4 regions of the Janthinobacterium sp. CG_23.3 genome follow, and region 4 is predicted to be linked to each of the others. Evidence: predicted binding sites of a transcription regulator. Region 4 holds the regulator's gene; each other region holds the start of a gene.
The links. The regulator FNR, encoded in region 4, switches genes on or off when oxygen is low (the NO sensors DNR and NnrR bind a similar motif). The targets are predictions, from matches to a motif close to TTGATNNNNATCAA.
Positions count from the first base shown of each region.

Region 1: ACFDR9_RS17230 (FliM/FliN family flagellar motor switch protein) is a predicted target of FNR. The motif match lies at 6,526-6,539, and genes of this name have one in related genera.
Region 2: ACFDR9_RS11570 (XrtA system polysaccharide chain length determinant) is a predicted target of FNR. The motif match lies at 5,976-5,989, and genes of this name have one in related genera.
Region 3: ACFDR9_RS25710 (universal stress protein) is a predicted target of FNR. The motif match lies at 871-884, and genes of this name have one in related genera.

Region 1 is NZ_JBJXIB010000074.1:20,148-27,881, reverse strand. Features, by position in the region: gene fliD (flagellar filament capping protein FliD) at 1-477, opposite strand, end outside; gene ACFDR9_RS17260 (flagellar FliJ family protein) at 567-1,004, opposite strand; gene fliI (flagellar protein export ATPase FliI) at 1,001-2,311, opposite strand; gene fliH (flagellar assembly protein FliH) at 2,308-2,994, opposite strand; gene ACFDR9_RS17245 (flagellar motor switch protein FliG) at 2,991-4,025, opposite strand; gene fliF (flagellar basal-body MS-ring/collar protein FliF) at 4,009-5,730, opposite strand; gene ACFDR9_RS17235 (flagellar hook-basal body complex protein FliE) at 5,752-6,093, opposite strand; gene ACFDR9_RS17230 (FliM/FliN family flagellar motor switch protein) at 6,696-7,586, shown strand; gene ACFDR9_RS17225 (FliM/FliN family flagellar motor switch protein) at 7,645-7,734, shown strand, end outside.
Region 2 is NZ_JBJXIB010000039.1:8,058-15,791, reverse strand. Features, by position in the region: gene prsT (XrtA/PEP-CTERM system TPR-repeat protein PrsT) at 1-856, shown strand, start outside; gene ACFDR9_RS11590 (hypothetical protein) at 907-3,333, shown strand; gene ACFDR9_RS11585 (serine protease) at 3,330-4,094, shown strand; gene ACFDR9_RS11580 (N-acyl amino acid synthase FeeM domain-containing protein) at 4,131-4,874, opposite strand; gene ACFDR9_RS11575 (XrtA/PEP-CTERM system exopolysaccharide export protein) at 5,172-5,795, opposite strand; gene ACFDR9_RS11570 (XrtA system polysaccharide chain length determinant) at 6,200-7,729, shown strand.
Region 3 is NZ_JBJXIB010000174.1:218-7,951, forward strand. Features, by position in the region: gene ACFDR9_RS25705 (enoyl-CoA hydratase) at 1-660, opposite strand, end outside; gene ACFDR9_RS25710 (universal stress protein) at 941-1,378, shown strand; gene ACFDR9_RS25715 (murein transglycosylase A) at 1,473-2,696, opposite strand; gene ACFDR9_RS25720 (hypothetical protein) at 2,707-2,853, shown strand; gene apaG (Co2+/Mg2+ efflux protein ApaG) at 2,914-3,288, opposite strand; gene rpe (ribulose-phosphate 3-epimerase) at 3,563-4,228, shown strand; gene ACFDR9_RS25735 (phosphoglycolate phosphatase) at 4,230-4,934, shown strand; gene trpE (anthranilate synthase component I) at 5,126-6,622, shown strand; gene ACFDR9_RS25745 (aminodeoxychorismate/anthranilate synthase component II) at 6,624-7,187, shown strand; gene trpD (anthranilate phosphoribosyltransferase) at 7,281-7,734, shown strand, end outside.
Region 4 is NZ_JBJXIB010000018.1:23,219-30,952, forward strand. Features, by position in the region: gene ACFDR9_RS07095 (response regulator) at 1-2,477, opposite strand, end outside; gene ACFDR9_RS07100 (DUF2892 domain-containing protein) at 2,783-3,007, shown strand; gene ACFDR9_RS07105 (sigma-70 family RNA polymerase sigma factor) at 2,994-3,512, shown strand; gene fnr (fumarate/nitrate reduction transcriptional regulator Fnr) at 3,663-4,424, shown strand; gene ACFDR9_RS07115 (FixH family protein) at 4,497-5,021, opposite strand; gene ccoG (cytochrome c oxidase accessory protein CcoG) at 5,039-6,436, opposite strand; gene ccoP (cytochrome-c oxidase, cbb3-type subunit III) at 6,450-7,370, opposite strand; gene ACFDR9_RS07130 (cbb3-type cytochrome c oxidase subunit 3) at 7,363-7,548, opposite strand; gene ccoO (cytochrome-c oxidase, cbb3-type subunit II) at 7,550-7,734, opposite strand, start outside.

The sequences.
Region 1 (7,734 bases), on a different contig from region 4:
CGGCTCGGCGTTGATGGCGGCGGCGATTTCCTTGGCCGTCAGGGTGCCGTTGTTGTTCTTGTCGGCGGCCGCCATGTTCACCGTGAAATTGCTGCCGTCGGCCAGGCTCAGGGCCAGGTTGCCGGTCGGGGTGGCGTCGTCGCTCAAGCCGCCGTACGACACCTGGTGCTTGGTGGCCAGGCTTTCGACGAAGAAGGAGTAGGTGCCGGGCGCGGCGGTGGGCGCCGCCGTGGCGCTGCCGATGGCCGGGTTGCTCAGCGTGCCGGCCTGGGCCATCAGGGTCTTGTTGGCCGTCAGCGCCGTCAGGCTGGTCTGGTAGGCGGTGATCGCCGTCTTCAAGCTCGTCAGGGCGCTCGCCGTGGTCGCGGCGCGCCTGGTCTGGAAGGTGATCAGGGCTTGCTGGTCGACGGTGTACTTGTCGGTCCAAGCCTTGGCCGAGGCGTCGACGTTGTACGGTACGGGGGCGGTGGTGGTCATGACGGACTCCTAAAAAGGGAAACTCAATGTATACCTGAGTACAAGGCGACCAAATCCGCGCGCCGCTGAAATGATTTCCACAAGAAACTTTATTTAGCCTGGCCGCGGAACCAGAACTGCGTCGCCACCTCGTCCTGGCGCTTGGCGTCGCGCCGGTGTTGCTCGCCGTCGGCGTCCTTTTGTTTTTTTTCCAACACCTGGCCGAGCACCTCGCGCTTGGCCCAGGCGGCGTTCAGCGCGCGCTGCGAGTGCGCCATGTTGGCCTCGTGCAGGTGCAGGTCGGTGCGGTGCAGGTCGACCATGTGCATCACCGCCTGCTTGTAGTTGCCGCAGTTGACCGACAGCGCCAGCGGCAGCGCGCCGGAGGCGCCGCTGCCGGTGTACAGGCCGGTCAGGCGCTCGAGGTTGCGCTGGTAGCGCTCCTTGACCTGGGTCTGCGCCGCCATTTCGCCTTGCAGGCGTTCGACTTCGGTGTTGCGCAGTTGCACCAGGGTGGTCAAATTTTGAATCGTGTGCGAGCTTGTCATGCCATCATCTCTTCGAGTTGGACTACACAAGGGACCAGGGGCGCCTCTTCCTTCGTGCCCTGGCACAGGAACGCTTCGACCCGCGGGTGCAACTGCACCGCCTGGTCGGTGAGCGGGTCGGCGCCGGGCACGTAGGCGCCCAGCGGAATCAAATCGCGCACGCGGGCGTGGCGCGCCATCGACGCCTTCAAGGCGCGCGCCGCCAGCATGTGCGGCTGGCTGATCACCTGCGCCATGCAGCGGCTGATCGAGGCGGCGATATCGATGGCCGGGTAGTGGCCGCGCTCGGCCAGCTCGCGCGTCAGCACGATGTGGCCGTCGAGGATGGCGCGGGCGGTGTCGACGACCGGGTCCTGCTGGTCGTCGCCCTCGGCCAGCACGGTGTAGATGGCGCTCATGCTGCCTTCCTGGTTCTCGCCGTTGCCGGCGCTCTCGACCAGTTGCGGCAGCGCCGAGAACACCGACGGCGGGTAGCCGCGCGTGGCCGGCGGCTCGCCCAGCGCCAGCGCCACCTCGCGCAGCGCCATCGCGTAGCGCGTCAGCGAATCGACCAGCAGCAGCACGTGCTTGCCCTGGTCGCGGAAGTGCGCGGCGATCGAGTGGCACAGTTCGGTGGCCATGATGCGCATCAACGGCGACTCGTCGGCCGGGGCGATCACCAGCACGGCCTTTTTCAAGCCCTCGACGCCGAGCGATTTTTCGACGAATTCGCGCACCTCGCGCGAGCGCTCGCCGATCAGGCCGACGACGACGACGTCGGCGACGGTCTGGCGCGTGATAATGCCCAGCAGCACGCTCTTGCCGACGCCGCTGCCGGCCATCAGGCCGACGCGCTGGCCCTTGCCCAGCGTCAGCATGGCGTTGATGGCGCGCACGCCGACGTCGAGCGGCTCGTCGACGGGTTTTTTCTTCAGCGGATGGACCTTGGGCGGGGTCGATTCGAGCACGTGCTCGCCGGTCAGGCGGCCCAGGTCGTCGATCGGCTCGCCCAGGCCGTTGACCATGCGCCCCAGCCAGGACGGGCCGATTTGCAGGTTGGCCTTGTCGGGCAGCGGCAGCACGCGCGCGCCGGTGGTCATGCCGGTGGCCTTCTTGAACGGCATCAGGAACGACAGCTTGTCGCGGAAACCCACCACCTGGGCGTCCATCCACTCGCCGTTGACCGATTCGATCTGGCAACGCTGGCCGGTGTGCAGGCGGCACCCCGCGCTTTCGAGCAGCAGGCCGGAGGCGCCGACCAGGCGCCCGGTGGGCGTGGCCACCGGTACCGCGTCGATCTCGAAACTGCGCAGGGAGTCGGCGATCATGACGTCACTTCCTCGTCGGCGTGGTCGGCCGCCAGTTGCAGGTGGCTGCTGACCTGGTCCATGCAGGCGGCCAGGCGCTGGTGGCAGCCGGCGTCGACTTCGTTGTCGCCGGCCTTGATGCGGCACTCGCCGGCGTCCAGGCGGGCGTCGGCGATCAGGTTCCAGCGCTTGGCGCGCTTCGGATCGAGTTCGCTGATGCGCTTGAGCTCCTCGGGGTTGAGGAAGACGTCGATTTCCTCGCGCGTCGGCGGCATCGACGCCAGCGTCTCGTCGACCAGGGCCAGCAGTTGCACCGGTTGCAGCGCCAGTTCGGCGCGGATGACCTGGCGCGCCACCTTGGCCACCAGGTCGACGACTTCCTTGCGCTGGGCGGCGCGGTAGTCGGCGCGCACCTTCTTCAAGTTCTTCAGGATGGCGTCGACCGGGCGCGCCAGGCGGTCCAGCGCGACCAGGGTTTCGTTGCGGCCCTCTTCGCGGCCCTGGGCGGTGCCGTCGCTGCGCCCGGCGTCGTAGCCGTCCTGCTGGCCGCGCACCAGGCCGACCTCGTAGCCGTCGCGCTGGCCCTGCTCGAAGCCCTCCGCCACCGAGGCTTGCCACTGGCCGTCGGTGTCCTCGGAGCGCTGGCCGGCGGCGATGAACTGCGACAGCGGCGGGAAGCGGTAGGAGCGGAAGGAGTGCTTCATTCGACCACCGCCTCGGCGAACAGTTGCACTTCGATCTCGCCGGCGTCGGCCAGGCCCTTGACGGTGGCCATGATTTCGCGGCGGGTCTGCTCGATGCGGCTCAGCGGCACCGGGCCGGAGCGGCGCATCATGTCCTCGAAGCTTTGCGCCTGGCGCTTCGGCATGGTCTTCATGACGGCTTCGCGCACCAGCGGCTCGGCGCCCTTGAGGGCGATGGCCCACAGTTCCAGCGGCACGTCCTCGAGGATGCGGGTGATCGCCACCTCGCTCTGGCGCGACAGGATGAAGAAGTCGTACATGCTCAGTTCGATCGCCGCGACCACTTCCGGGTCGTGGGCGCGCAGCAGTTCGACCATGTCGGAGCGGTTGCCCGGCAGCCGGTTGAGGATCTCGGCGACCTGGCGCACGCCCTCGACGCTGGTGCTCTGGGTGTCGAAGGTCGACAGGCAGCGCCCGACCAGCTCGTCCAGTTCGCTCAGCAGGTCGCGGTCGATCTCGTCCAGGCGCGCCAGGTTCAGCAGCACCAGGTCGCGCCCCTCGACCGGCAGCGCGTCGAGGATCTGGCCGGCCAGCGCGGCCGGCAGGAAGGCCAGGAACACCGCCTGCATCTGCACGTGTTCGTTGACGATGTACTCGGCCAGCCATTTCGGCGAGGCCCACTGCAGGCGCGCCATCTTGGGGCGGATGGCGTCGCCGTAAATATTGTTGAGTACGCTATTTGCGATGTCGCTGCCCAGCGCCAGGTCGAGCGCGCGCTTGAGGTAGGTGCGCGAGGCGCCGTGCACGCCGCTTTGCTGGCGGTAGTCGTCGAAGAAGGTCTGCATCGCGTGTTTGACCGACTCGACCTTGATGCCGCTCATGCGCGACATCACCTGCGTAACCTCGAGCAACTCCTCGCGCGACAGGCAGCGCAGCACCGCCGCGGCCGGCTCCTCGCCTATGCTCAGCAGCACGATGGCGGCCTGCTCGACCGGGGACAGGGCGATCTCGTCGTCGTCGTCGCGCTCGTTCATGTTATTGGTTTCGGCCATTTTTCTGCATCCATTGTTTGACGACTTCGGCGACCCGTTCGGGTTCCTTCTCGGCCAGCACTTTCAAATGGTCGACCATCACGTCGACCGCCGAGCCGGGCGGCGGCAGGTCGTAGTTTTCCAGCAGCGGCACCACCGGCATCGGGCTGCTCGCGGCCATGCCCGGCAACTGCGGCGCGCCCGGCGCGCCCAGCGCGGCGGCGCCGCCGCCCGAGGCGCCGTTGGCGGCGGCGCCGGCCTGCGCCAGCGTGGCCTCGACGTTTTGCATCATGGGCGGCGTCAAGCGTACTGTCAACAAGCGCAGCAACGGGCGCACGATCAGCAAAAAGCCCAGCAAGGCGCCGACCAGGTAGATCGCCCAGCTGCTCATGTCGACGACGTTGTCGCGCTCTTCCCACCACTGCGCCGCCGGCGCCTTGGCCGGGAAGCTCAGCGCCGACACCGCCAGCACGTCGCCGCGGCTGGCGTTGATGCCCAGGCCGCTGCGCAGCATCTTGTCCATATTCGCCATCTCCGTCGCGTTCCAGCCACTTTTCGGGTTGGGCGCGGCGGCGCTGTTGAGCACCACGGCGACGCTGAGCTGCTGCAGGCGGCCGCGGCTGCGTTTGATCTGGGTGATGCTGCGGTCGTAGGCGAACTGGCGCGAGGTGGCGTTCTTGTGCGCCGAGCCCTCGTCGCCGCCCTTGTTGGCGTCGGCGCCGGCGGCGCCGGGCGCGCCGGCCGGCGCCGGCACGCCGGCGGCCGGGGCGCGGTTGCTCAGGCTGCCGGGCACGCCCAGCACCATGCGGTTGCGGTCCTGCTCCTCGCGGGTGGCCTCGCTGGTCACCTTGGGCGCCTCGCCGTATTTCTCCAGCGTTTCCTCGATCTTGTCGTTGTCGACCGCGGCCGTCACGCTGACCTTGAAATTATCCTCGCCGATGACCGGTCCCAGCAGATCCTTGACGTTGCGGCGGATCTCGTCCTGGATGCGCTTGGCGTTCTCGTTGCCCTGGTTGCCGGCCTCGAAACCCTCGCTCAGGTCGATGCGCGCCGACAGGTAGTTGCCGGCCTGGTCGACCAGGCTGACGCGCTGCGGGCTCAGGCTGGCGACGCTGCCGGCGACCATGTTGATGACGGCGGCGATCTGCTCGGGCGCCAGCGTGCGCCCGGGTTTGGCCGCCACCACCACCGAGGCCGACGACTTCTCGCCGTCGCTGGCGACGAAGGAGGTCGACTTGGCGATGGACAGGTGGACGCGGGCCGAGGCGATCGCGTCCAGGCTCATGATGCTTTGCGCCAACTCGCCCTCGAGGCCGCGGCGAAAGCGCACGTCCTGGACGAACTGCGACACGCCCAGCGGGTCGCTCTTGTCCATCAGCTCCAGGCCGGCCGGCAGTTGCGCCGTGACGCCCTTGGAGGCGAGCATCATGCGCACCTTGCCCAGCTGGGCCTCGGGCACCAGCACCTGGCCGCTGTCGGGATGCAGGCGGTAGGGCACGTGCTCGGCGTCGAGCGCGTTCATCATCTCGGTGACGGCGACTTTCTCGCGGTTGCCGAAGACCGGCTTGTAGCCGGCCTGGTCGCGCCAGAAATACATCATTACCATGGCGGTCAGGCCGATCGCCAGCAGCAGCAGCGGCGCCAGGGTTTTCAGCAGCGCCGGCGAGGCCGAGGGCAGGCCGGCGCTGCGCCAGCGCGCGATGGCGGACTTGAAGGGGTTGTTCACGTGTCGGTCTTTCGGATCGGCTTACAGGGGCAGCTTGATGAGTTCATCAACCGCGCCCATGACCTTGTTGCGCACTTGCATCAGCATGGAAAACGACAGGCTGGCTTGCTGGCTGGCCAGCATGGCGCCGACCAGGTCGTCGCTCTTGCCACTGTCGACCTCGCTCATGCGCTCGGCCGCCATGCGGTCGTCGTTGTTGACCCGCCCCAGCGCGTCCTGCATGCTCTGCGAAAACGAGGGGCCGGCGCCGGCGCTGCCGTCGAGCAGGGCCGCCGGCGCCACCTGGGGCGCGGCGAGGTTGTGGGCGGCGTTTTGCAACGCCGCCAAATCGGCCTTGATCAGACCCGCCAGTTCATTCGCCATCTTGGACCTCTTTTGTCACGTTCGCTGCCATGGTTGCCGCCCGCGCCGCCCGGACACGCTGGGGTGTCGGTGCGCGCGCGGGACGGCGCGTTGTGGATGGGGGCGGATGGGCGCCGCGCCCGCGCCGCCCATGCCGTTATCGGCCGCCCGGCCGGCCACTTGAGCCCGTTTTTAACTTGAGCCCGTTTTTACATGGACCGGGGCCGGCCCCGCCCATGCCGGCGGCGGCACGGCAATGTCAGCTACGACATGCCTATGATAAACCTGCTGTAAATCAACGGTAATAAAAATTCACGGCAATATCGATAATTAAAATCGCCGCGCGAATGGCATATCGCCGACGCGCTCGCCGGCACGGCTGGGACGGAATTTTATCCTTCCAAGCTTACCTGCTGGCAACTATATTGTAAAGGGTGATTTGCCCCGTGGGTATTGATGCGTGGCAATAATCGTCAAATTGATGTATCGTTTACTTCCGAGATCATCGGACTTTAAGTTACGATGCGTTAAATGGTCCGGCAAGGGCAATCACAATTGCCGCCGGAATTTCGCGCGATCCGTATAATTGCTTCGCCACCGACGTGATCTGACATGACCATTCCATGACCAATATAACCAAGACAGATTCCACGCCGCAGCACCAAGTGCTCGATTCCTGCCTGCTGGGGCGCCCTGTCCACCTGCTGCACGTGTTCGCCGCGCAACTGCGCGACGACCTCGCGGGCGCCATGCGCCTGCCGCTGAGCCGGCGCTACTGGGGCGCCTACCAGGTCGACGCCGTCGCCTTCAGCCGCATCGACGGCGAGGCGCCGCGCGGACGCTGGCTCAGCTTTGGCGACCAGCACGGCCAGATTGGCTTCCTGCTCGAACGGCAAGTGCTGCTGGGCGTGCTCAACCAGCGTTACGGGCGCAGCGGCGCCAAGGCGGCCGCCGCGCCGGACCCGCAGACGGTGCGCGTGACCACCACCGAGGAACGGCTTGCCGTTGTTCTTGGGCAACACATGGTGGCCGCCCTGCTGGCGCGCGTGCGCCACAACCTGGCCGCGCTGGACAAGGCGGCGCCGCTGGGCATCCCCGCCGCCGCCGAACTGTCCGCCGCGCCCGGCACGGCGCCGGCGCGCGGCAGCTGGGTGGTCGGCGTCGGCGTCAGCGACGGCGCCGCCGGCGCCGGCATCGGCGGCCAGTTCTGGTTCGCGCTCGACAAGGCCGCCATGGCCGACGTCTTGCACGGCCTGCTGCCCGAGCGCGAGCAGGCCAAGAAGGCCCTGAAGAGCGTGCGCCCGCTGGCCGCGCGGCTGCAGGTGACGCTGGAGGGCCGGCTGGTCAGCAAGGAGGTGCAGCTGGGCGCGCTGTTCGACCTGCGCGTGGGCGACGTGATCCCCGTCAGCCTGAACCGCACCGACGTCATGCTGGCCGATTCGCGCCTGTTCACGGCGGCGGTGTCGGAACACAAGGGCAAGCTCTGTTTAACCTCATTTGAAGATGTCGAATAATATGAATATGAACGAAACCAACCAGGGCGACGACATGCTGGGGGACCTGGCCGACGACATGATCATCGAGCAGGTCAGCGACATCAGCGACGTCTCGCCGGCGCGCACGCGGCGCGACATCCCGCAAATGATGCGCAAGATCCCGGTG
Region 2 (7,734 bases), on a different contig from region 4:
CTCGGCGGAGCTGCAACTGCGCGTCGCGACGCTGCAGATGGCCCTCAACGACCAGCCCGCCGCACTGCTGTCGGTGCGCCGCGCGCTCAGCCTGCAACCCGGCATGCTCGAGGCCGAAGTCACCGAAGCGGCGCTGCTGCTGGACAAGGGCAGCCACGCCGAGGCGCTCCAGCTGGCGCGCGGCGTGCAACAGCGCCGCCCGACGCTGGCGGCCGGCTTCAAGCTCGAAGGCGACGTGCTCATGGCGCAACAGCAGCCCCAGGCCGCGCTGAAGCTGTATGAGCGCGCCTACGGCATGGACAAGATCGGCCCGCTGCTGGTCCAGATCCACCGCGCGCTGCTGCTTGCCGACAAGCCCGAGCAGGCCCAGGCCCGCATCGACACTTGGCTGCGCGACAACCCGGCCGACCTGTCGACCCGGCTCTACCTGGCCGGGGCCCGGCTGGCGCGCAAAGACTACAAAGGCGCCATCGTTCAGTACGAAAAAATGCTGCGGCTGGACCCGAAGAACATCGTCGCGCTGAACGACCTGGCCTGGGCCTACCAGCAAGACAAGGACAAACGCGCGCTGGCCACCGCCGAACTGGCTTACCAGCAGCAAGCCAGCAACCCGGCCGTGCTCGACACGCTGGGCTGGATATTAATCGAACAGGGCAGCGCCGCGCGCGCGCTGCCGCTGCTGCAAAAAGCCAGCGCCCTGGCGCCCAAGGCGCCCGACATCGGTTACCACCTCGGCGTGGCCTTGATGAAATCCGGCGACAAAAAGGCCGCGCGCAGCCAACTCGAGCAAATATTGGCGGCAAACAAAGACTTCCCGGGCCGCGCCGACGCCCAGGCGCTGCTGGCGCAGCTGTAGGCGGGCCGCCGCCCCCCTCCCTTCAAGCCCCCAGCCACCGCTGCGCCGCCGTGACCAGTCCAGCCGCCATCGCCAGCAAATCGCTCGCGCTGGCGTGCGCCGCGGCCTTTTGCTACGCACTCCGCTTCTATCCGTTCGAACGGACCTGGCTGGCGCCGATTTTGCTACTCTACCTGGCGCTGCTGTGCTGGCGCCAACATTGGTGGTTGGGCGCGCTGCCGGCGCTGTTGCCGGCGCTCGACCTGGCGCCGTGGACCGGTTGGATTTACTTTGAGGAAATCGACCTGCTGCTGTTGCTGACGGCCGCTTTCGGTTACTGGCGCCTCGCCGACACGCCGCCGCAAGCCCGCCTGCCCGGCTTCGCCGCCATCTGTATCGGCGCCGTCACGCTGGCCCACCTGATCGGCGCCGCCAAAGGCATGCTGCCGCTGCCCGCGCTGGACGGCAACGCCTTCACCAGTTACCTGAGCCCGTACAACGGTTTGCGCGCCGGCAAGGCCTGGTTCTGGGCCGTGCTGCTGCTGCCGCTGCTGCTGCGCGCGGCCGGCCCCAACCTGGCCCATCTGCGCAGCCACCTCCTGCCCGGCATGCTGGCCGGCCTGGCCGCAGTGGCCGGCGCCGCCCTGTGGGAGCGCGCGCTCTTCCCCGGCCTGCTGAATTTTTCCAGCGACTACCGCACCAGCGCGCCCTTCTCAGGCATGCACACCGGTGGCGCCGCGCTCGACGGCTACCTTGCGCTGAGCCTGCCGTTTGTCGCCGGCTGGCTGCTGACGCCCCAGCCGCGGCCGAAAACCGCGGCCGCGCTGGCCCTGCTGGCACTGGGCGCCTACGCCGGCCTGACCACCTTTTCGCGCGGCCTGTTCGCCGGACTGTCCTGCTCGGCCTTGCTGCTGGCGCTGTTCCCTCTGGCGCGGCCGTTGCGCCGCCGCGTGCTCGACTGGCGCCGCGGCGCGCTCGGCGCCGCGCTGGCCCTGCTGTGCGCACTTGCGCTGGCGCGCATGTTCGCCGGCGCCGGCTACCGCGGCCTGGCCGCCGCCTTCGCCGTGCTGGCGGCGGCCATGCTACTGGCCACGCTGCCGCTGCCGCGCCGGCTGCTGCCGGCCGCCTTCGTCTGCGCCAGCGCCGCCGCGCCGCTGCTGGCCGGCCTGCTGGGCGCAGCCGCCCTGCCCGCCGGCGGCCTGTTCAGTCCGCCCTACCTGATGTTCCTGTTGTCGGCGCTGGTCTTCGGCGCCGCCTACCTGCGCCTGCGTCCGCGCCGCGGCGTCGCGCTGGCGCCGCCGGCCGGCGCCGCCAGCGCCGCGCTGATCGGCTTCACCTGCCTCGGTTACAGCGCGCTGTGGGTCGGCTGGCACTGGGCCGGCGCCGCCGCGCTGGCGCCGGGCGCGCTGGTGGCCGCGCTGGCGCTGCTGCTCATCGTGGTCAACACCAGCGTGCGCCGGCCGCTGTGGCGCGCCGACCGCGCCGGCGTCACCGCCGGCATCGCCGCCGCCGTGCTGCTATTGCTGGCGATACCGGTGGGCGCCAGCTACTACGCCGGCGAGCGCTTCGCCACCAGCGCCGGCGACCTGCGCCACCGGTTGCGCCACTGGAACGGGGTGCTGGCGATGATGGACGACGGCATCCCAACCCAACTGTTCGGCATGGGCCTGGGCCGCTTCCCGCTCACCTACTTCTGGCGCAACCCCCAGCGCGAATTGCCGGCCACCGCCAACTACGTCGACGAAACCGGCAACCGCTACGTCCGCCTGGCCGCGCCGCAGTATCCACTCGGCTACGGCGAGGTGCTGCGCCTGCTGCAGCGGGTTGCCTTGCAACCGCACACCCGCTACCGGCTGGCGCTCGACGTACGGCGCGCCGGGGCCATGCCGCAGCTGCGCGTGGCCGTCTGCGAACGCCAGTTGCTGTACCCGCAAAATTGCGTCGCGGCGCCGCTGCGGCTGCGTCCGGGCGACGCCGACTGGCACCACTACCAGGTGGCGTTCGACTCCGCCGCGCTGGGCCACGCCGGCTGGTCCCGCGGTGCGCCCTTGCAAATCGAGATCGCCGCCGACGGGCCGCACGGCGCCCTCGATATCGACAACCTGAGCCTGCGCGACGAGGCCGGCCACGCCGAACTGATCAACAACGGCTCGTTTACCGACGCCAACAACTACTGGTTCTTCAGCAGCGACCGCCACCACCTGCCCTGGCACGTCAAGAACTTCGCGCTGAACCTGTACTTCGAGCTCGGTTGGCTGGGCTTGCTGTCCATGCTGTCGCTGCTGGCCTGCGCGCTGGCTCGGCTGGCGCCGCAGGCCTGGCGCGGCGGCGCGCAAGCGGCCTACCACCTGGCGGCGCTGGCCGGTTTCCTGGTGGTCGGCGTATTCGACAGCCTGCTCGACGTGCCGCGCGTGAGTCTGCTGTTTTTCCTGGTGCTGTTTTGCGCCATCGCGCTGCCGGCCGGCAGCGCGCCATTGAAAAAGGGAGCCGCACCGTGAAATTCGTCCACACTTTGTCCTGCCTGGCGCTGGCCCTGGCCAACGCCGCCGCCCAACCGGCGGCGGAACCATTGACGCGGGTGATAGAAAGCATCAAGCCGTCGATCGTCGGCATCGGCAGCTTCCAAAAGACCCGCAGCCCGGCGCTGGTGTTCATCGGCACCGGCTTCGTGGTCGGCGACGGCTTGACGGTACTGACCTCGGCCCATGTCATCCAAAAAATGCTCGACAGCGAAAAGAAGGAGGCGCTCGGCATCCTGGTCGGCCGCGGCGAGACGGCGCAGTTCCGCGCCGCCAGCGTCGACATCGTCGACCGCGACCACGACCTGGCGCAGTTGCGCTTCACCGGGGCCGCGCTGCCGGCGCTGCAACTGGGCGACTCCAGCGAGGTGCGCGAAGGCCGCGCGATGGCCTTCACCGGTTTCCCACTCGGCATGATCCTCGGCTTGCACCACGTCACGCACCGCGCCACCGTGTCTTCGATCACGCCGGTCATCATGCCGTCCCTGAGCGCCGCCAAGCTCGACGCCAAGCAAGTGGAGCGGCTGCAACGGCCGCTGTACTCGGTGTTCCAGCTCGACGGCACCGCCTATCCCGGCAGCAGCGGCAGCCCGCTCTACGATCCACAGACCGGGCTGGTGTACGGCGTCATCAACATGGTCTACGTCAAGGGACTCAAGGAGGCGGCCATTACGGCGCCCAGCGGCATCACCTACGCGATCCCGGGCAATTTCATTCGCGACCTGGCCCGCCCCAAGTGAGCCCCAGGCGCGCGCCGGCGGCCCTGTGGGGCCCGCTCAGTTACGGCCATCCTTGAGGCGCTCGGTAATGCCCGGCTCGTCCCAGGTCGGAAAGAAATACGGATAGAACGAGCGCTCGCCGCCGTGCAACTCCATCAAGCCGCCATACTTGCGGATCTGCTCGCCCATGTACGCCAAGTCAAGCCGCAGCAGCACGGCCGGCGCGCCCACCCGCGTGCACTGGCGTTCGCCGCCGAAGTCCTGGAAGCCGAGCATGCGTTTGTAAAACACCACGTGGCGCGGATTGACTTCGATCACATAGTCGCTGTAGCCGTGGATATTGTGGGCGTAGATGTAGGAAATATGGATCAGGGCGGCGAACACGCGCTTGGTGACGCCCTTGTCGATGGCCAACCGCGACGGCTCGCACAGGCGCCGGCCCTGCTCGCGCAGCCCGTCGAGCTTGTCGCGGAAGTTCTCGTCGGCCGGCAAACCGGTGTCATCGTCCAGGCACAGCGTCATGGTACCCACGGTCGCGCCTTCGGTCTCGGCAAACAGGGTGATCTTGTTGAGCGCGTGGCTGGCGCCCGGATCCACCGCATAACCGCGCCAGCCGTACATTTTCTTGATCAGCAGGCTGGCGGCCTCGCGCCTGCCACGCGAATTGGCCATGCGAATATTGAAACGTTGCTGGTCCAGGTTGTGCTCGAAAGCGGGATCGACGTTCCCTTCGCCGACCACCAGATCGCTCAGGGCGGCGGCAGTCTCGAAAGAGATGATGGGTTGGTCCTGGTGGCGCATCTTTTCTCCTCACATGGTGTGGCGGCAAGCCGCCCCGGAAAGGAAAGGCGAGCTGAACCCAAAGCCATGTGACATCGGAAAAGCGTGGAAAGTTCCCAGATTTTGAAAATAGTTATCCGCGCGGACGGGGGGATTGTCGCAGTGGAAAGCGTCAAAGTTGCGCCGGCCCAGGTGTTTCCCACACAAACGCCGGCACGGCGCCGCCGGCGCCGAATATCAGCGAAAAACCTTCTCGACGGCAAGGTTAAACAGCCGGGTACGCTTGAAACGCCGTGTGGGACGCCCCTCACGCGCCGCCTAAAAGAAGCTTTCCGGGATCAAGAGCACGTCGCCCGGGCGCATCGACACGTTCGCCGAAATATCGCCGTTCTTGAGCAAGTCGGCCAAGCGCACCGGCAGCGTTTGCTGCTTGCCGTCCTTGACGCGGATGATGCTGGCCTTGTTGCCGGCGGCGAATTCGGTGATGCCGCCGACCGCGATCAGCACGTCCATCAGCGACATCCCGAGGCGGTACGACAGCGCCTGCGGCTTGGCGGCCTCGCCGATGACGCGGATCTGCTCCGAGTAAGGGCCGACGAAACCGGTGACGATGACGGTGACCACCGGCTGCTGGATGAATTTCCCCAGCGCCTTTTCGATGTCGCGCGCCAATTCGCTCGAGGTCCTGCCGCTGGCCTGCAAGTCCTCCACCAGCGGCGTGGTGATTTTGCCGTCCGGGCGCACCGCCACCGTCAGCGACACCTCGGGGTTGCGCCAGACGATGATATTCACCGAGTCGCCCGGCCCGATCAGATAGTCGCCGCTCGGCGGCGGCTCCTCCGGCGCCGCCGTGGGCGCGCGCGTGGCGCAGCCATCGAGCAGCCCGAGCGCGAGTGCCGCGCCGACCAGGTTTTTTGCGAACTCACGCCGTTGCAGTTTCATGGATGCCCCTTTTCCGATAATGGATCGAACCTCGGCGCGTCGATAAGCACCGGCCCGTCGGCGCTGCCTTTTTTATTCGCTCGCCAACGGCCACCTTATGCCGCGCCGGCGCGGTTTGTTTTGATACGAACGACACAAACGCCGGTTTTTATATGATTCAGAAGATGCTCCCCGCCGCTCTTGACATGCATCAACAAGGCCACAGGTTCGACGGGATTCACCCGGGGCCGGCCATATACTTTGTTCACAACCGGCCAATTCGGCCGGTGCGCGCAAGCCGATTATTCTGCCATTTGACCATTCACGTTCCAGGCGCAATCCGGCGCCGGCCGCGCTGGCCGCCGAATCGGCCAGGCGCGCGCTTACCAGGCCTTGGAAACTGAATACCCTCGGGAGACTGCAGCATGGAGGAATTGATCGAGCAGTTAATAGCCAGCTTAAAAGGGATATGGAAATACCGCTGGCACGCCGTCATCGCCGCCTGGCTGGTCGCCGTGTTCGGCTGGATCAAGGTGGCCAGCATGCCGGACGACTACCAGACCACGGCGCGCGTCTTCGTCGACACCCAGAGCATCCTCAAGCCCCTGCTGCAGGGCATGACCAGCGTCCCCAACGTCGAGCAGCAGGTGTCGATCATGAGCCGCACCCTGCTCAGCCGGCCGAACGTCGAGCGGGTCATGCGCATGGTCGACCTCGACCTCGACGCCAAGACCACGCGCGACCACGAGCAGCAGCTCGACGAGCTCATGAGCCGTATCAAAATCGGCGGCACCAATACCTACGACATTTACACCATCACCTATAACAACAAGAACCCGAAACTGGTGCGCGACGTGGTCCAGTCGCTATTGACGATCTTCGTCGAAGGCAGTTTCAAGGGCAAACAGGGCGATTCGCAAAAGGCGGTCAAATTCCTCGACGAGCAAATCCGCAATTATGAACAAAAGCTGGTCGCCGCAGAGAACCTGGTCAAGGATTTCAAATTGAAAAACACCCTGCTGCTGCCGCGCCAGGGCATCGATTACGGCAGCCAGTTATTAATGGCGTCGGACAGCCTGAATAACGCCAAGCTTGAATTGGTCGAGGCCGAACAGGGGCGCAACGCCATCCACAGCCAGATTTCCGGCGACGAACCGGTGCTCGACCTGGAAACGAGCGTGGCGGTGATCGACAATCCGGAAATCGACGGGCGCATCGCGGCGCTCAACAAAAACCTCGACGCGCTGCGCATGCAGTACACCGAGGCGCATCCCGACATCATCTCCACCAAGCGCCTGATCGCCCAATTGCAGGCGCGCAAGCTCGACGAGGCCAAGACGCGCTCGGCCGGCGCCGATCCCGGCAAGAATTACAGCCCAATGCTGCAACAGTTAAAGGTGGCGCTGACCGAGGCCGACGCCCGCGTCGCGTCCTACAAGGCGCGGGTGCACGAATACACGACGCGCTACGAGCGCCTGTTGGCGCAAAGCACCGCCGTGCCGGAGGTCGAATCGCAACTGGCCCAGTTGAACCGCGACTATCTGATCAACAAGGACAACTACGACAAGCTGCTGGGCCGGCGCGAGGTCGCCAAGCTGTCGGGCGATCTCAGCTCGACGACCGAGATGATGACCTTCAAAATCATCGACCCGCCGACGGTGCCGTTCCGGCCGATCGGCCCGAACCGGCCCTTGTTGTTGAGCGTGGTGCTGGCCGGCGCGCTGGTGGCCGGCGGCGCCGCCGCCCTGCTGGTCAGCCAGATCCGTCCGACCTTCCTGAGCCCGGGCCAGTTGCGCGAGGCCACCGGCTTGCCGGTGCTGGGCACGGTGTCAATGAACTGGACCGATGCCGAAAAGGTCAAGCGCACGCGCGACAAATACGGCTTCGGCGCCTGCGTGGTCGTGCTGTTCGTGCTGTACGGCGGGGTCATGTCGACACTGCTGCTCAAATTCTAGGCGCC
Region 3 (7,734 bases), on a different contig from region 4:
CAGCGTGGTTTCGAAGGCGCGGTTGACGGCGTCCTTGATCATCATCGCCACCGAAGTTGGCATGGCGGCGATGGTCGCGGCCGCAGCCAGCGCTTCTTCCATCAGCTTGTCGGCGGGAACAACGCGCGACACCAGGCCGATGCGCTCCGCTTCGGCGGCGTCGATGGTACGGGCCGTCAGCAGCAAGTCCATGGCCTTGCCTTTTCCGATGGTACGCGGCAGGCGCTGGGTGCCGCCGGCGCCCGGGGTGACGCCAACCTTGATTTCAGGCTGGCCGAATTTGGCGTTGTCGCCGGCGATGATGAAGTCGCACATCATCGCCAGTTCGCAGCCGCCGCCCAAGGCGTAGCCGGCGACGGCGCCGATGACCGGCTTGCGCACGCGCAGGATGTGTTCCCAGTTGCGCGTGATGTAGTTGTCTTTAAAGGTGTCCGGATAGGTGTAGTCGGCCATCGCCGCGATGTCGGCGCCCGCGGCGAACGCTTTCTCGCTGCCGGTCAGGACGATGCAGCCGATGCTGGCGTCGGCGTCGAACTTGTATAGGGCGTCGCCCAGCTCGTTCATCATGCGTTCGTTCAGCGCGTTGAGCGCTTTCGGGCGGTTCAGGCGAATCAGCGCTACTTTGTCGTGAATTTCGATAATCAGATCTTCGTATTGCATAAGGCTCTCCTATGGGTGGAACACGGTAGCGGCGATTGTAGCGTTTACCCCCCTTCCGCGAGTATGTGCAATTACTCACAGCCGTTCGCGGTGCTGGTAACGGCCTGGAGGCGATGCCGCTTGCCTCGCCGCTGCATACCGTGCGCGCCTGAATCGGCGCGGCAGCCTACACTCGGACATCAGGCAGCAGGAGGCTGGATTTGCACGGCTTTGATATGCATCAAGGTTTTTTTCGCCTCACTTCCATAAGCTGGCTTGTGTACATCCACCGGAGAATTCCATGTTCAACACTATCCTACTGCCCACCGACGGCTCCGCATTATCAGAAAAGGCCACCGTCACGGCGATCCGGTTTGCGCAGCTGAATAACGCCAAGATCATCGGCATCAGCGTGGTGCAGCCGTTTCCATTTTCGCCGATGAGCGACGGTGGCGCCGTCTTCGACGCCGGCCAGTACGAACGCGAGATGCACGAGACGGCGCAGCGCAACCTCGACAAGGTCGGCGTTGCCGCGCGCGAAGCCCAGGTGCCGTTCGAAGGCGTGGTGAGCCTGTCGGCCAGTCCGTACGAGGAAATCGTCGCGACTGCGGAGAAGTATCAATGCGACATTATTATGATGGCCTCGCACGGCCGCAAGGGCTTGAATAAGCTGTTTCTCGGCAGCGAAACGCAGAAGGTGCTGGCGCATACCACGCTGCCGGTGATGGTGTTGCGCTAGGACCGAGGTTTTCATCGGGTTAGCCCAAGGGCCGTTACCCGACAATGTTGGCTTAAAGCAGCGCCTCTCGCGGCTTGCAGGCGCTGGCTTTTTCTTAGCGTTTTGGCGCTTGCTTTGGCAGTAGCACCCACACCATGCCGCTCTGTTTCATGCGGCCGGCGTTTTCCGCCGCTTCGGCGCCGAAGCCGAAGAAGTAGTCGACCCGGATCGCGCCGCGGATGGCGCCGCCGGTGTCTTGCGCCATCACCAGGCGCTGCATCGGGATGTCGCTGTTCGCTTGCGTGGTCGACAGGAACAGCGGCGCGCCCAGCGGCAGGAAGGTGGCGTCGACCGCCACCGAACGCTGCGGCGTCAGCGGCACGCCGAAGGCGCCCTTCGGCCCCACTTTCGGGTCCGGCAGGCGCTCCTCCTTGAAGAACACATAGCTGGGATTGGCGTTGAACAATTCCTGCTGGCGCGTAGGATGGCCGGCGATCCAGGCTTTGATGCCCTGCGCCGAGGCTTGGTCCGCCGTCAGCTCGCCCTTCTCCACCAGGTATTTGCCGATCGACTTGTACGGGTGGCCGTTCTGGTCGGCGTAGGCAACGCGCACCGTTTCCTGCGCGTCGGCCAGTTGCACCCGACCCGAACCCTGCACCTGCAGGAAGAACGCTTCGACCGGATCTTCGACCCACATCAATTCCTTGCCCGTCACCTCGGTGGCGCGTTCGATCTCGGCGCGGGTTGCGTAGGGCAGCACTTTTTTGCCGACCAGGCGGCCGCGCAGGCGCATCCCCTTCAACTCCGGGTAGACGCTGGCCAGATCGACGCTGACCATGTCTTCCGGCACCTTATATAGCGGCGTCTGGTACGGCCCGCCGCGCTTGCGCGCGCCGTGCAGCAATGGTTCGTAATAGCCGGTGACCAGGCCGCTGTTGGCGCCGTCCGCCGCCAGCACCTGGTGCGGCACGAAAAAGGTTTCGAAGAACAGGCGGATGGCGCGTTCCTCGCCGGCGTTGACCTGGCGCGCGATGGTGCACGCCTCTTTCCAGTCGGCGCGCTTGACCAGCACGCCGCACGAGGCCATGAACGCCGGCCACGCCGCGCGCATGTCGTCGCGGCTCCAGCCCGGCAAGGCGGCGAAACCGACCGGCACGAACTGCGGCGCCGGCGCGGCGCTGGCGACGGCCGGCGCGGCGGCGGGCTTGGCCGGCTCCGGCTTGACGATCGGCGCGGGAATGTGCACCGGCGCGGGCGGCACCGGCGTGCTGGTGCAGGCGGCCAGGGAAAGCGCGACGGCGCCCATCGAAACGAGTAAACTACTGCGTGAAAATGACATGGGGAATGATATGTGGCTATTAATGTTGGAAGCGGTGTTTGCGTTTTTCTTGCTGGTCTTCATCGTCTGGTGGACCATGTATTCGGGCCGCAAGCCGAACCGTCCGGCGCAGAAAAAGCAATTGCCCGAGCACAAGCCCGGCGACAAAATCGAGTGACAGAAGTGAAGATGCAATAGGCGGGCGGCCGCGATGCGGGCCGCCCCGGGCCGGCAGTAATCAATGCAGGGTGCGCGGCAGCGACAGCACGAATTCCGGAATCTTGGCCTCGAACTGGTGGCCGTCTTCGGCGACGCAGAAATACTCCCCGACCATTGATCCCTGCGGCGTGGCCAGCGCGGTGCCGCTGGTGTACTCGAACTGCTCGCCCGGTTGCAGCAAGGGCTGGTGGCCGACCACGCCCAGGCCGCGCACCTCGTCGATGTGGTTGTTGGCGTCCGTGATGACCCAGTGGCGCGAGATCAGCTGCGCGCCGACCGTCCCGCTATTCTTGATCGTGATCGAATAGGTGAACACGAAACTGGTGCGGTCGGGGTCCGACTGTTCCGGCAGATATTGCGTGCGGACGGAAACAGTAAATTCATAAGAAGCCATCGAAATTCCTCAAGTAAGCTGTGCCAGCCCGCCGATGCGGGCATGTGACATTGTCAATGACCTGCCATTGCACCCCAAAACGCGGCCGGGCGCAAGGTGTCGCCGGCAAATAGACGCAAGCCGGGGCGACGCCAACGCGCAACCAGCGGGCTGAAAGCGGGCGGCAATCGGGCTAAAAGCGGGCTGCAAGCGGCGATTAAAACAGGTATAGCCGGAGCGCAACACCGCCGCCGGGCGTAAAATAGCGCATCTTTCACCTAGCCCGCCCCTGACCATGCCTACATACCGCATCGCCCCCAGCATCCTGTCCGCCGATTTCGCCCGTTTAGGCGAAGAAGTGCGCAACGTCGTCGCCGCCGGCGCAGACATCATACATTTTGACGTCATGGACAACCATTACGTTCCCAACCTAACCATCGGACCTTTGGTTTGCCAGGCCATTCGTCCACATGTGCAAGTGCCGATCGACGTCCACCTGATGGTCAAACCGGTCGACCGCCTGATTCCGGACTTCGCCAAGGCCGGCGCCAACATCATCACCTTCCATCCGGAAGCGTCGGAGCACCTGGACCGCTCGCTGCAATTGATCCGCGACAACGGCTGCAAGGCCGGCCTGGTCTTCAACCCGGGCACGCCGCTGCACTTCCTCGACCACGTGATGGACAAGATCGACATCATCCTGATCATGTCGGTCAACCCGGGCTTCGGCGGCCAGTCCTTCATCCCGGAAGCGCTGACGAAAATCGCCCTGGCGCGCCGCATGATCGACGAATCGGGCCGCGACATCATGCTCGAAGTCGACGGCGGCATTAAAATCGACAACATCGCCGCCGCCGCCGCGGCCGGCGCCGACACCTTCGTCGCCGGTTCGGCCATCTTCGGCCAGCCCGACTACAAGGCGGTGATCGACGCCATGCGCGCGCAACTGGCGAGCGTCTAAGATGACGGCGGCCAACGTTCTGGGCGGCGTGCGCGCCGCCATCATCGACCTGGACGGCACGATGCTCGACACCGTGCCCGACTTCCACGTCGCCATCAACCAGATGCGCGCCGAGTTCGACCTGGCGCCGATGACGGCCGAACGCATCACGCTGATGGTCGGCAAGGGTTCGGAAAACCTGGTCCGCACCGTGCTGGCGCTCGACTTCGACGAGGCCGGCGTGGCAACGCGCTTCGCCACGGCGATGGACGCCTACCAGCGCCACTACCTGGCCGTCAACGGCGACGTCAGCGTGTTGTACCCGGACGTGCTGGCCGGCTTGGACGCGCTCAAGGCGGCCGGCCTGCGCCTGGCCTGCGTCACCAACAAGCCGATCGCCTTCGCCCTGCCCCTGCTGCGACAAAAAGGCCTGGCCGGCTACTTCGAGATCGTCTACGGCGGCGACTCGCTGGCGCGCAAGAAACCGGACCCGCTACCGCTGACGCAAGTGTGCGCCGACTTCGACCTGGCGCCGGCGCAAGTGGTGGCCATCGGCGACTCGTCAAACGACGCGCAGGCCGCGCGGGCTGCGGGTTGCCCGGTGTTGACGGTGCCCTACGGGTACAATCACGGACACTCTATACATGAAACCGATTCAGATGGTATAGTTGACACGCTGCTTGTAGCCGCTCACTTAATTAGTCTGCACAACCAACCCGCACACTGACCACACACAACATGTTTCTCGACAAAAAACACAATGTTACCCAAACCGGCTCGATTGAGGCCTGGCTTTGGCGACGCTGGCAATCCTGGGCTAAGTAACCCCGTTTTGATTGCTGTCGGCTGCCCACGCGCATCCGGCAGGTTTTTTGCAAACCCACCGCCACACGCAAACCTGGCGGCATGGAGAGAAACATGACCGAACTCGAATTCAAATCGTTGGCCAATGAAGGCTTCAACCGCGTCCCGCTGATCGCCGAGGCGTTCGCCGACCTCGAAACCCCGCTGACGCTCTACCTGAAGCTGGCGCAGACCCAGAACGGCGGCAAGAACACCTTCCTGCTTGAATCGGTGGTCGGCGGCGAGCGCTTCGGCCGCTTTTCCTTCATCGGCCTGCCCGCCACGACGGTGCTGCGCAGCTTCGGCAGCCATACTGAAATCGTCAAGAACGGCGCCGTCATCGAGAGCCACGACGGCAACCCGCTCGACTTCATCGAACAGTACCAGGCCCGCTTCAAGGTGGCGCTGCGCCCCGGCATGCCGCGCTTTTGCGGCGGCCTGGCCGGCTACTTCGGCTACGACACCGTGCGCCACATCGAGAAGAAACTGGCCGACAGCATGCCCAAGGACGACCTGGGCCTGCCGGACATCCAGTTGATGGTGACCGAGGAACTGGCGGTGATCGACAACCTGTCGGGCAAGCTGTACTTGATCGTCTACGCCGACACCACCCAGCCGGAGTCGTTCTCGAAGGCGCGCCAGCGCCTGAAGGACCTGCGCATGATGCTGCGCCGCGGCGTCGACGCGCCGGTGACGTCGAGCTCGGTGCGCACCGAGACCATGCGCGACTTCAGCAAGGAGGACTATTTGAAGGCGGTCGCCAAGGCCCACGAATACGTGATGGCGGGCGACCTGATGCAGGTGCAAATCGGCCAGCGCCTGCGCAAGCCCTACGTCGACTCGCCGCTGACGCTGTACCGCGCGCTGCGCTCGCTGAACCCGTCGCCGTATATGTACTTCTACAATTTCGGCGACATGCAGATCATCGGCGCCTCGCCGGAGATCCTGGTGCGCAACGAGACGGCCGCCGATGGCGGCAAGAAAGTGACGCTGCGCCCGATCGCCGGCACCCGTCCGCGCGGCGCCACGCCGGAGCGCGACGCCGAGCTGTCGGCGGAGCTGCTGGCCGATCCGAAGGAAATCGCCGAACACGTGATGCTGATCGACCTGGCCCGCAACGACCTCGGACGCATTTCCGAAATCGGCAGCGTGAAGGTGACCGACCGCCTGGTGATTGAAAAATACTCGCACGTCCAGCACATCGTCTCGAACGTCGAGGGCGCCCTGAAAAAAGGCCTGTCGAACCTGGACGTGCTGCGCGCCACCTTCCCGGCCGGCACCCTGACGGGCGCGCCGAAAGTGCGCGCGATGGAAGTCATCGACGAGCTGGAGCTGACCAAGCGCGGCATCTACGGCGGCGCCTGCGGCTACCTGTCGTTCGGCGGCGAAATGGACGTGGCGATCGCCATCCGCACCGGCGTGATCAAGGACGGCATGCTGTACGTGCAGGCCGCGGCCGGCATCGTCGCCGACTCGATCCCCGAAATGGAATGGCAGGAAACCGAAAACAAGGCGCGCGCCGTGCTGCGCGCCGCCGAACAAGTGCAAGACGGCCTGGATGGGGAGTTCTAAGATGCTGCTGATGATCGACAACTACGACTCCTTCACCTACAACCTGGTGCAGTATTTCGGCGAGCTGGGCGAAGACGTGCGCACGGTGCGCAACGACGAGATCACGCTGGCCGGGATCGAAGCGCTGCAACCGGACCGCATCTGCATCTCGCCGGGACCGAAAACCCCGGCGCAGGCCGGCGTCTCGGTGCCCATCCTGACGCATTTCGCCGGCAAGCTGCCGATCCTCGGCGTCTGCCTGGGCCACCAGGCCATCGGCGCCGCCTTCGGCGGCCAGGTGATCCGCGCCAAGCAGGTTATGCACGGCAAAACCTCGGCGATCGCCCACACCGGCGTCGGCGTCTTCAAGGGCTTGCCGAGCCCCTTCACGGTGATCCGCTACCACTCGCTGGCGATCGAACGCTCGACGCTGCCGGCCTGCCTGGAAGTGACCGCCTGGACCGACGACGGCGAAATCATGGGCGTGCGCCACAAGGAGTTCGACATCGAGGGCGTGCAGTTCCACCCCGAGTCTATCCTGTCGGAACACGGCCACGCGCTGCTGAAGAACTTCCTGACGCGCTGAGCGGGAGGCCGCCGCGCGCCAATGGCGCGCGCGCCGCGCCGGCCCGTCTACTCCGCTCGTCTCTCCTGCGCCATCACTGAAGAAGGAAGCACCATGCCGATCACCCATCAAGAAGCGCTGCTGCGCTGCATCGAACACCGCGAAATCTTCCACGACGAAATGCTGCACCTGTTCCGCCAGATCATGTCGGGCGACATGTCGCCGACCATGATCGCGGCCCTGACCATGGGCCTGCGCGTGAAGAAGGAAACCATCGGCGAAATCGCCGCCGCCGCGCAGGTGATGCGCGAATTCGCCACCAAGGTGCCGATGGCCGACACCACCAACCTGCTCGACATCGTCGGCACCGGCGGCGACGGCGCCAACACCTTCAACATCTCGACCGCCTCGATGTTCGTCGCCGCCGCCGCCGGCGCGCGCGTGGCCAAGCACGGCGGGCGCAGCGTCTCGTCCTCGTCCGGCAGCGCCGACGTGCTCGAATCGCTGGGCGCCAACATCAATCTGGCGCCCGAGCAGATCGCCCAGTCGATCGCCCAAACCGGCATCG
Region 4 (7,734 bases):
CCGGACGCGGCCTGGCGGATCGCCTTCGCCGTGGCCAGGCCGTCCATCTCCGGCATGTGCCAGTCGGCCAGCACGACGTCGTACGGCGCGCGCTCGGCCTGGCGGCGCCGGTACAGCGCCAGCGCGGCCGCGCCGGAGTCGACCTCGTCGACCTCCCAGCCCCAGGCGTGGATCAGCTTGCCGATCAGTTCGCGGCTGGTGCGGTTGTCGTCCGCCACCAGCAGGCGCAACTGGCCCAGCGCCGGCTTGCGGCGCGCGCCCTCCTGCTCGCGCAGCACCTCGAACGGCAGGCTGAACCAGAAGTTGCTGCCGCCGCCCTCGGCGCTGTCGAAGGCGATTTCGCCGCCCATCAAGCGGATCAGGTGCTTGCTGATCGCCAACCCCAGCCCGGTGCCGCCGAAGCGCCGCGTGATGCTCTCGTCGCCCTGCGAAAAGGCGGTGAACAATTGCGCCTGCTGCGCCGCGCTCATGCCGATGCCGGTGTCGCGCACCTCGAAGCGCAGCCGCGCGCCGGCCGCGTCGCGCCGCTCCAGGCTGACCCCGACCAGCACCTCGCCCAGCGGCGTGAACTTGATGGCGTTGCCGGCCAGGTTGACCAGGATTTGCTGCAGCCGCAGCGCGTCGCCGCGCAGGCGCCGCGGCACGTCGGCGTCGACGCCGATCGCCAGTTCCAGCTCCTTGTCGCCGGCGTTCATCGTCATCGTCGTCGCCAGCGTGTTCATCACCTCGTCGAGGTCGAACTCGACCGGCGCCAGTTCCATGCGCCGCGCTTCGATCTTCGAATAGTCGAGCACATCGTTGAGGATCCCCAGCAGCGACTGCCCCGAAACCCGCACCATGGTCAGGTATTTGCGCTGCTCGGCGGTCAGCGCGGTGTTGCCCAGCAGGTAGGCCATGCCCAGCACGGCGTTCAGCGGGGTGCGGATTTCATGGCTCATGTTGGCGACGAAATCGCTTTTCGCCCGGTTCGCCGCCTCGGCGCGGTCGCGCTCGTCCACCAGTTCGGCGGCGCGGGCCTGCACCTCGACCTGCAGGCGCAGCCGCTCGGCGATTTCGGCGATCACCGCCAGCACCTTGGTGCCCTGGTCGGTTTGCACCGCGCTCAGGCTGACCTCGAGCGGGAATTCGCTGCCGTCCCGGCGCAGGCCGAACAGCGCCTGGCCGCGCCCCATCACGCGCGGCTCGGCGCTCAGGCGGGTGTCGAGGAAGCCCTTGCGGGCGTTGGCGTGGCGGGCCCGGTAGCGCGCCGGCATCAGCGTTTCCACCGCCTGGCCGACGATCTCGTCGCGGCGGTAGCCGAAGTAGCGCTCGGCCTGGCGGTTGAAGGTTTCGACGCGGCCGTCGGCGCCGACGACGACCATCGCGTTCGGCGCGAATTCGATCAGGCTTTGCAGGCGCGCGTCGGCCGCCTGCCGCGCGCTCATCAACTCGTTGAAGGCCATCGTCAGCTCGCCGATTTCGTCGTGCTTGGCCACGCCGATCGGCACGAACTGGCTGGCGTCGGCGCGCAGGCCGCGGATGGCGTCGCGCAGCCGCACCAGCGGCGACAGCAGGCGCAGCGTCAGCCAGCCGAGCGCGGCGGCCGCCAGCAGCGAGGCGAAGGCGCTCCACGCCGCCAGCCGGTACAAGGCGCCGTCGAGCGGCTCGAAGGCGTCGCGCAGCGGCAACGCGGCGCCCAGCGTCCAGTCGGCCGACTTCAGCGTCTTGAAACTGTAGATCATTGCCACGCCCTGGCTGTTGCTGCTGACCGCCGAGTCCGCCCCGTCCTCCTTCAGCGCGCGCGTGGTGAGCGCGTTGGCGTTGGCCGCGCGCGGCTGCAGCAGCCGGCTGGCGTCCGGGTGTAGCACGTACAGCGGCACCGCGCCGCGCGTGATGGCGAAGTAATAGCCGCTCTTGCCGACCTTGGCGCTGCGCAGCCGGCCCAGCACGTTGTCCTTGTACAGGCGCAGCACGCCGATCAGCATGCCGACCACTTCGCCGCGCGCGTCCAGCACCGGGGCGACGAATTGCACGATGGGTTGCTTGCTGGTCTTGCCGAGCACCGGTTCGGCGATCATCGGCCGGCGCGTGCGCAGCACGGTTTTGAAAAAGGCCCGGTCGGAGGCGTCCGTGCCGGCCCGTCCCGGCACCGCCGGCACGTCGGCGATCAGGCGGCCGCGGGCGTCGAGCACCAGCACGTCGTCGAACAGCGTCAGCACCGCCCGCGTCGCGTAGTGGGCCCTGAGCTTCTCCGGCGAATCCATCAGCTCGGGCGGCTGCTGCCTGGCGCTGGCGCCGACGACGTCGAGGAGGATCTGCAACTTGTCGTCGAGTTCGGTCGCGGTACTGCGCACCAGCGCGTTCTGCTGCGCCAGCAAGACCCCGGTGAAGTCCTCGCGCATGCGCTGCATCTGGGCCACGGTGACCAGCGCGATCATGAGAATCGACGTCAGGCTCGTTGCCAGGGCGACTTTCGCTTTGATCCCGAGTGGCTTCATTGCTTTCCTTTATGGACGCCCGCGCGGGCATTCAGGCCGCCCGGGAATTGTGCTATCAATAAGGATACTTAGCAAGCACTACCCTGCCGCGCGGCGGCCGCCAGGATCACCGGCGCCACCGCCGCCGGCCGACCGCCTCGCCGAAGGCGCTGCCGCGGATCGGCCCGCGGCTCGCGATGCCGGGCGCCGCGCCAGCGGGTAGAATGGCGCGGCGCCAGTATATTTTTCTTTCGGCGAATCGAAACCGCCGCGGCCCGCCTCTTAGTAGCCGAGGGATGTCCTCGCCACCGTCGAAAGGGAAAAATATGTTCTATATGAAAAATGTACCGGGTTGGGAGCGGCTCTTGCGCGCCGTCGCCGGCCTGCTGGCGATCGCCTTCGGCGTGCTCGCGCTTGGCGGCGCGGCCGGCGTCGGCCTCGCGCTCGGCGGCGCCGGCCTCGTCGCCTCCGGGCTGTTCGGTTTCTGTCCGATGTGCGCGCTGCTCGGGCGCCGCCTGGACCGCGCCGGCCGCGCCGATGACGCTCGCTGAGCAACACCGACCGGTGCTGGACGCCGCCCACGGCGGCGATCCCGCCGCGCTGGCGCAGTTGCTGCGGCTGTGCCAGCCCGACATCCGCCGCTACGCCCGGCGCTCCTGCCTGCTCAGCGACGTCGACGACGCCGTCCAGGAGGCCTTGTTGGTGCTGTCGCGCCGGCTCGGCTCGGTGCGCCTGCTGGCGGCGTTCTCCGGCTGGTTGTTCAAGGTGGTGCGGCACGAGTGCCGCAAGCTGGCCCGTCTGGCGCTGCGCCACGCTCCCTACGACGACGAGCGCGCCGAACGCTGGCTGGCCGCGCAGGACACGGCCGGCCTGCGGCTGGACCTGGTGAACGCGCTCGAATCGCTGCCGGCCGATTATCTGCACATGATCCTGTTGCGCGATTTCGCCGAGCTGAGCATCGCCGAAATCGCCGCCCTGCTCGGCCTGACGGCGGCCGCCGCCAAGAGCCGGCTGCACTGCGCCCGGCTGCTGGCGCGCGAGTATCTGGTGGGCTGAGGCGGGCGCCTGGCGTCGGGAGCGGCCGCCCCGGCGTAGTTGCCATATAATTAAATCGACCAACCCCGGGTCGTTTAGTGGGCTATTGCCACTTGGTAACGTCGGGATGCGATAAACTCCATGACAGCCTCCGAATAGGTATATCCCGCTATGCTCACAGAACTGCCCGCCCTGACCCTGCCCCGCGTTCCCGTGGAGGTGTTGCGCGCGCGCTGCTCCACCTGCAGCATGCACCAGTTGTGCCTGCCGATGGGCCTGGACATGGGCGATATGGACCGGCTCGACCAGATCATCGGCCGGCGCCGCAAGGTGCCGCGCGGCGCCACGCTGTTCCGCATCGGCGACCCGTTCGTCAACCTGTACGCGATCCGCCTCGGCCATTTCAAGACCTACCAGATCAACGCCGGCGGCGAGGAGCAGATCACCGGCTTCCAGATGGCCGGCGAGCTGCTCGGCATGGACGCGATCAGCGCCGACCGCCACCATTGCAACGCGGTGGCGCTGGAAGACAGCGAGGTGTGCGAAATCCCGTTTTCCAGCCTTGAACAGCTGCTCGGCGAGATGCCGACGCTGCTGCGCCATTTCCACCGCATGATGAGCCAGGAGATCACGCGCGAGCAAAGCGTCATGCTGTTGCTGGGTAATATGCAGGCGACCCAGCGCTTCGCCGCCTTCATCGTCAACCTGGGCTCGCGCTACGAGGCGCGCGGCTATTCGAGCGTCACGTTCCAGCTGCGCATGTCGCGCGAGGAAATCGGCAACTACCTGGGGCTGACCATCGAGAGCATCAGCCGGCTGTTGTCGAAGTTTAAGAAGGAAGGCTGGCTGCGCGTCAGCAACCGCGAAATTGAAATCCTTAATCCGGCCATGCTGAAGGCGATTACCGCCGGTACGCCGGAGGCTTGCGCCTAAGCCGCCGGCGACGCCGGTCGGCTGGCCCACGCCGTGTAACGGAGCTGGGCTAACCGACCTGCGGCAATCCCATCAATCGCTGCGCAGCGCCACGGCGCGCTGCGTCGGCCAGGTCCAACTGCCATCCAGGCGCCAGTCGCGCCGGGCGTTTTCCGCCAGCACTTGCCAGCGGCTGCGCTCGAACAGCGCCAGCGGCGCGCTGAAGTTGCCTTGCGCGTCGGGCTGGACCGCCAGTTTGATGTCCTTCTCCGGTTGCGTCGCATGGGCCAGGTGCAGCAGCAGCGGCGCGCTGTAGGGCAGGCCGTGGCTGTCGATCTTGCCCACCAGCACGGCGTTGGCGGCGTCGTAGCGCAGCGCCGCCGTCAGCCCCAGCGCGCTGGCCGCGCGGTCGCGCCGCAAGTCCTGGTTGATCGCCTTGCCCTTCTTGTAGTAGTCGCCCACCACCAGCGCGTCCTGGCGCGAAAACGCCAGGTAGCCGGTGTAGCTGCCGGCCACTATGACGATGAAGGGGCCGAGCATCAGCAACCACGGCCAGCGGTGCGTGTACCAGGGGCGTTCGGCCGGCGCCAGGGGGCGCAATGGCAATACGTTCGACATGGTTTCTCCTTTATTGCTTAGCGCGGCACAAAGAACACCGCTTTTTCCATCACGTGCAGGCTTGGGTCGTCGAGCGCCGTCAACTCGATGGCGATCTGGTTGGAACCCTTGGCCCCGGCGCCGTGGGCGGCGCGCAGGCGCACCGGCAGCGCCAGCGTTTCGGTGGCGCCGACGCTGACCTCGTCGGGCGTGACCAGCGCCAGGCTCGGCAGGCCCGACACCTTCACCTTGTAGCGGTGCGGCGTCTCCGCGGTGTTCATGATCTGCAGGCGGTAGACGTTTTCGACCATGCCGTCCTCGACTTCGCGCCCCATCGCGCCGCGGTCGCGGATCACGTCCAGCTTGAGCGGCGTGCGCAGCGCCAGCGAGCCGACCACGGCGGCGGTGATGACGGCCAGGATCGCCGTGTAGATCAGCACGCGCGGGCGCAGCGCGCGCTGGCGGATCTGCTCGACGCTGAAATTGTTGGCCAGCGCGTGGTCGGTGCTGTAGCGGATCAGGCCGCGCGGGCGGTCGATCTTGTCCATCACCGTGTTGCAGGCGTCGACGCAGGCGGCGCAGCCGATGCATTCGTACTGCAGGCCCTGGCGGATGTCGATGCCGGTCGGGCACACCTGCACGCACAGGGTGCAGTCGATACAGTCGCCCGTCTTGGCGGCGACGGCCGGCGTGGCCTTCTTGTTGAGCGCGCCGCGCGGCTCGCCGCGCTTGACGTCGTAGGTGATGATCAGCGTGTCCTGGTCGAACATCGCGCTCTGGAAGCGGGCGTACGGGCACATGTATTTGCAGACCTGCTCGCGCAGCCAGCCGGCGTTGCCGTAGGTGGCCAGCGCGTAGAACAGCACCCAGAACCATTCCCACGGCCCGAAGCTGAGCGTGGCCACCTCGTGCGCCAGCGTGTGGATGGGCGTGAAATAGCCGACGAAGGTGAAGCCGGTCCACAGCGCCACCGCGCCCCAGGCCAGGTGCTTGGCGGTTTTCTTGGCCGCCTTGCGCAGCGACGGCCCCTGCTTGTCGAGCAGCATGCGGGCGCTGCGCGTGCCCTCGATGCGGCGCTCGATCCACAGGAAGATTTCGGTGTACACCGTTTGCGGGCAGGCGAAGCCGCACCAGACCCGCCCGGCGATCGCCGTCACCAGGAACAGCAGGTAGGCGCAGATGATCAGCAGCGCCGCCAGGTAGATGAAGTCCTGCGGCCACAGCACCACGCCGAGGATATAGAACTTGCGCGTGCCGAGGTCGAACAGCAGGGCCTGGCGGCCGTTCCAGCTGAGCCACGGCAAGCCGTAGAACATCAGCTGGGTCAGCCAGACGCAGACCCAGCGCAGGCTGGCATAGCGGCCCTTCGCCTCGCGCGGATAAATCTCCTCGCGGGCCGCGTACATCTTGATCACTTGGGGGGCGGGATCGCTCATGGCTGCTCGCCTATCAAGGTTGCGGGTTCGACAGGCTCCACACGTACGATGCCAGCACATGTACCTTGGCCTCGCCGAGGAAGTCGTCGAACGCCGGCATGGCGTTGCTGCGGCCCTTGCGGATGGTTTCCATGACGGTGTCGGCGCTGCCGCCGTACAGCCAGATCTTGTCGCTCAGGTTGGGCGCGCCCAGCGCCTGGTTGCCGGTGCCGCCGGCGTTGTGGCAGGCCATGCAGGCGCCGAACTTGTTTTTGCCGAACACCACCTTGATCGGGTCGGCGGTCGAGCCGGACAGGCTCAGCACGTAGTGGGCGACGTTTTCCACGTCCTTGTCGCTGCCCAGCGCCGCGCCCATCGGCGGCATCTGGCCGTTGCGCCCGTGCAGGATGGTGGTCTTGATGATCTCCGGCGTGCCGCCGTACAACCAATCCTTGTCGGTCAGGTTCGGAAAGCCCTTGTTGCCGCGCGCGTCCGAGCCGTGGCATTGCGCGCAGTAGGTCAGGAACAGCCGCTCGCCGACGGCGTGCGCGGTCGGGTTGGCCGCCACCGTCTTCAGGTCCTGTCCGAGGAATTGCTTGAACAGGGGGCCGTAGTCGGCGTCGGCCTTGTCCAGCTCGCCCTGGTACTGGCCGCTGGACTTCCAGCCCAGCTTGCCGGCGTAGGTGCCCAGGCCCGGGTAGAGGAACAGGTAGGCCAGCGCGAACACGATGGTGATGTAGAACAACCACATCCACCAGCGCGGCATCGGCGTGTTCAGCTCGGTCAAGTCCTCGTCCCAGATGTGGCCGGTGGTACCGACCGGGCCGTCGTGGTCCTTCAGCGCGCCGACCTTGTGGGTCGACTGCGAGTACAGCAGCACGCCGCAGCCGAAGATGCCCAGCAGCGACAGCACGACGATGTAGATGTTCCAGAAACCGCTGGTGAAGTCAGACATGGCCGCCCTCCCCCACGACGATGTCGGCGGCGTCGTCGGCGAACGGCAGTTGCGCGGCGCTGTCGAAGTCGCTGCTGCGCCGGGTCACGAAGGTCCACCACAGGATGCCCAGGAAGGTGGTGAAGGAAACCACCGTCATGACGCTGCTGGCGCTGTCAAAGAGGTTCTCGATTGCCATGCTAGTTCCTTGTCTTGATTAATGTGCCCAGGCCCTGCAGATAGGCGATCAGGGCGTCTTCTTCGGTCTTGTCCACCAGCGCGGCCGGCGCGGCGGCGATCTCGGCCTCGCTGTACGGGTCGCCCAGGCGTTTCAGCGCGCGCATTTTCGGCGCGATCTCGGCCGGCACCAGGGCGGTTTTCGCCA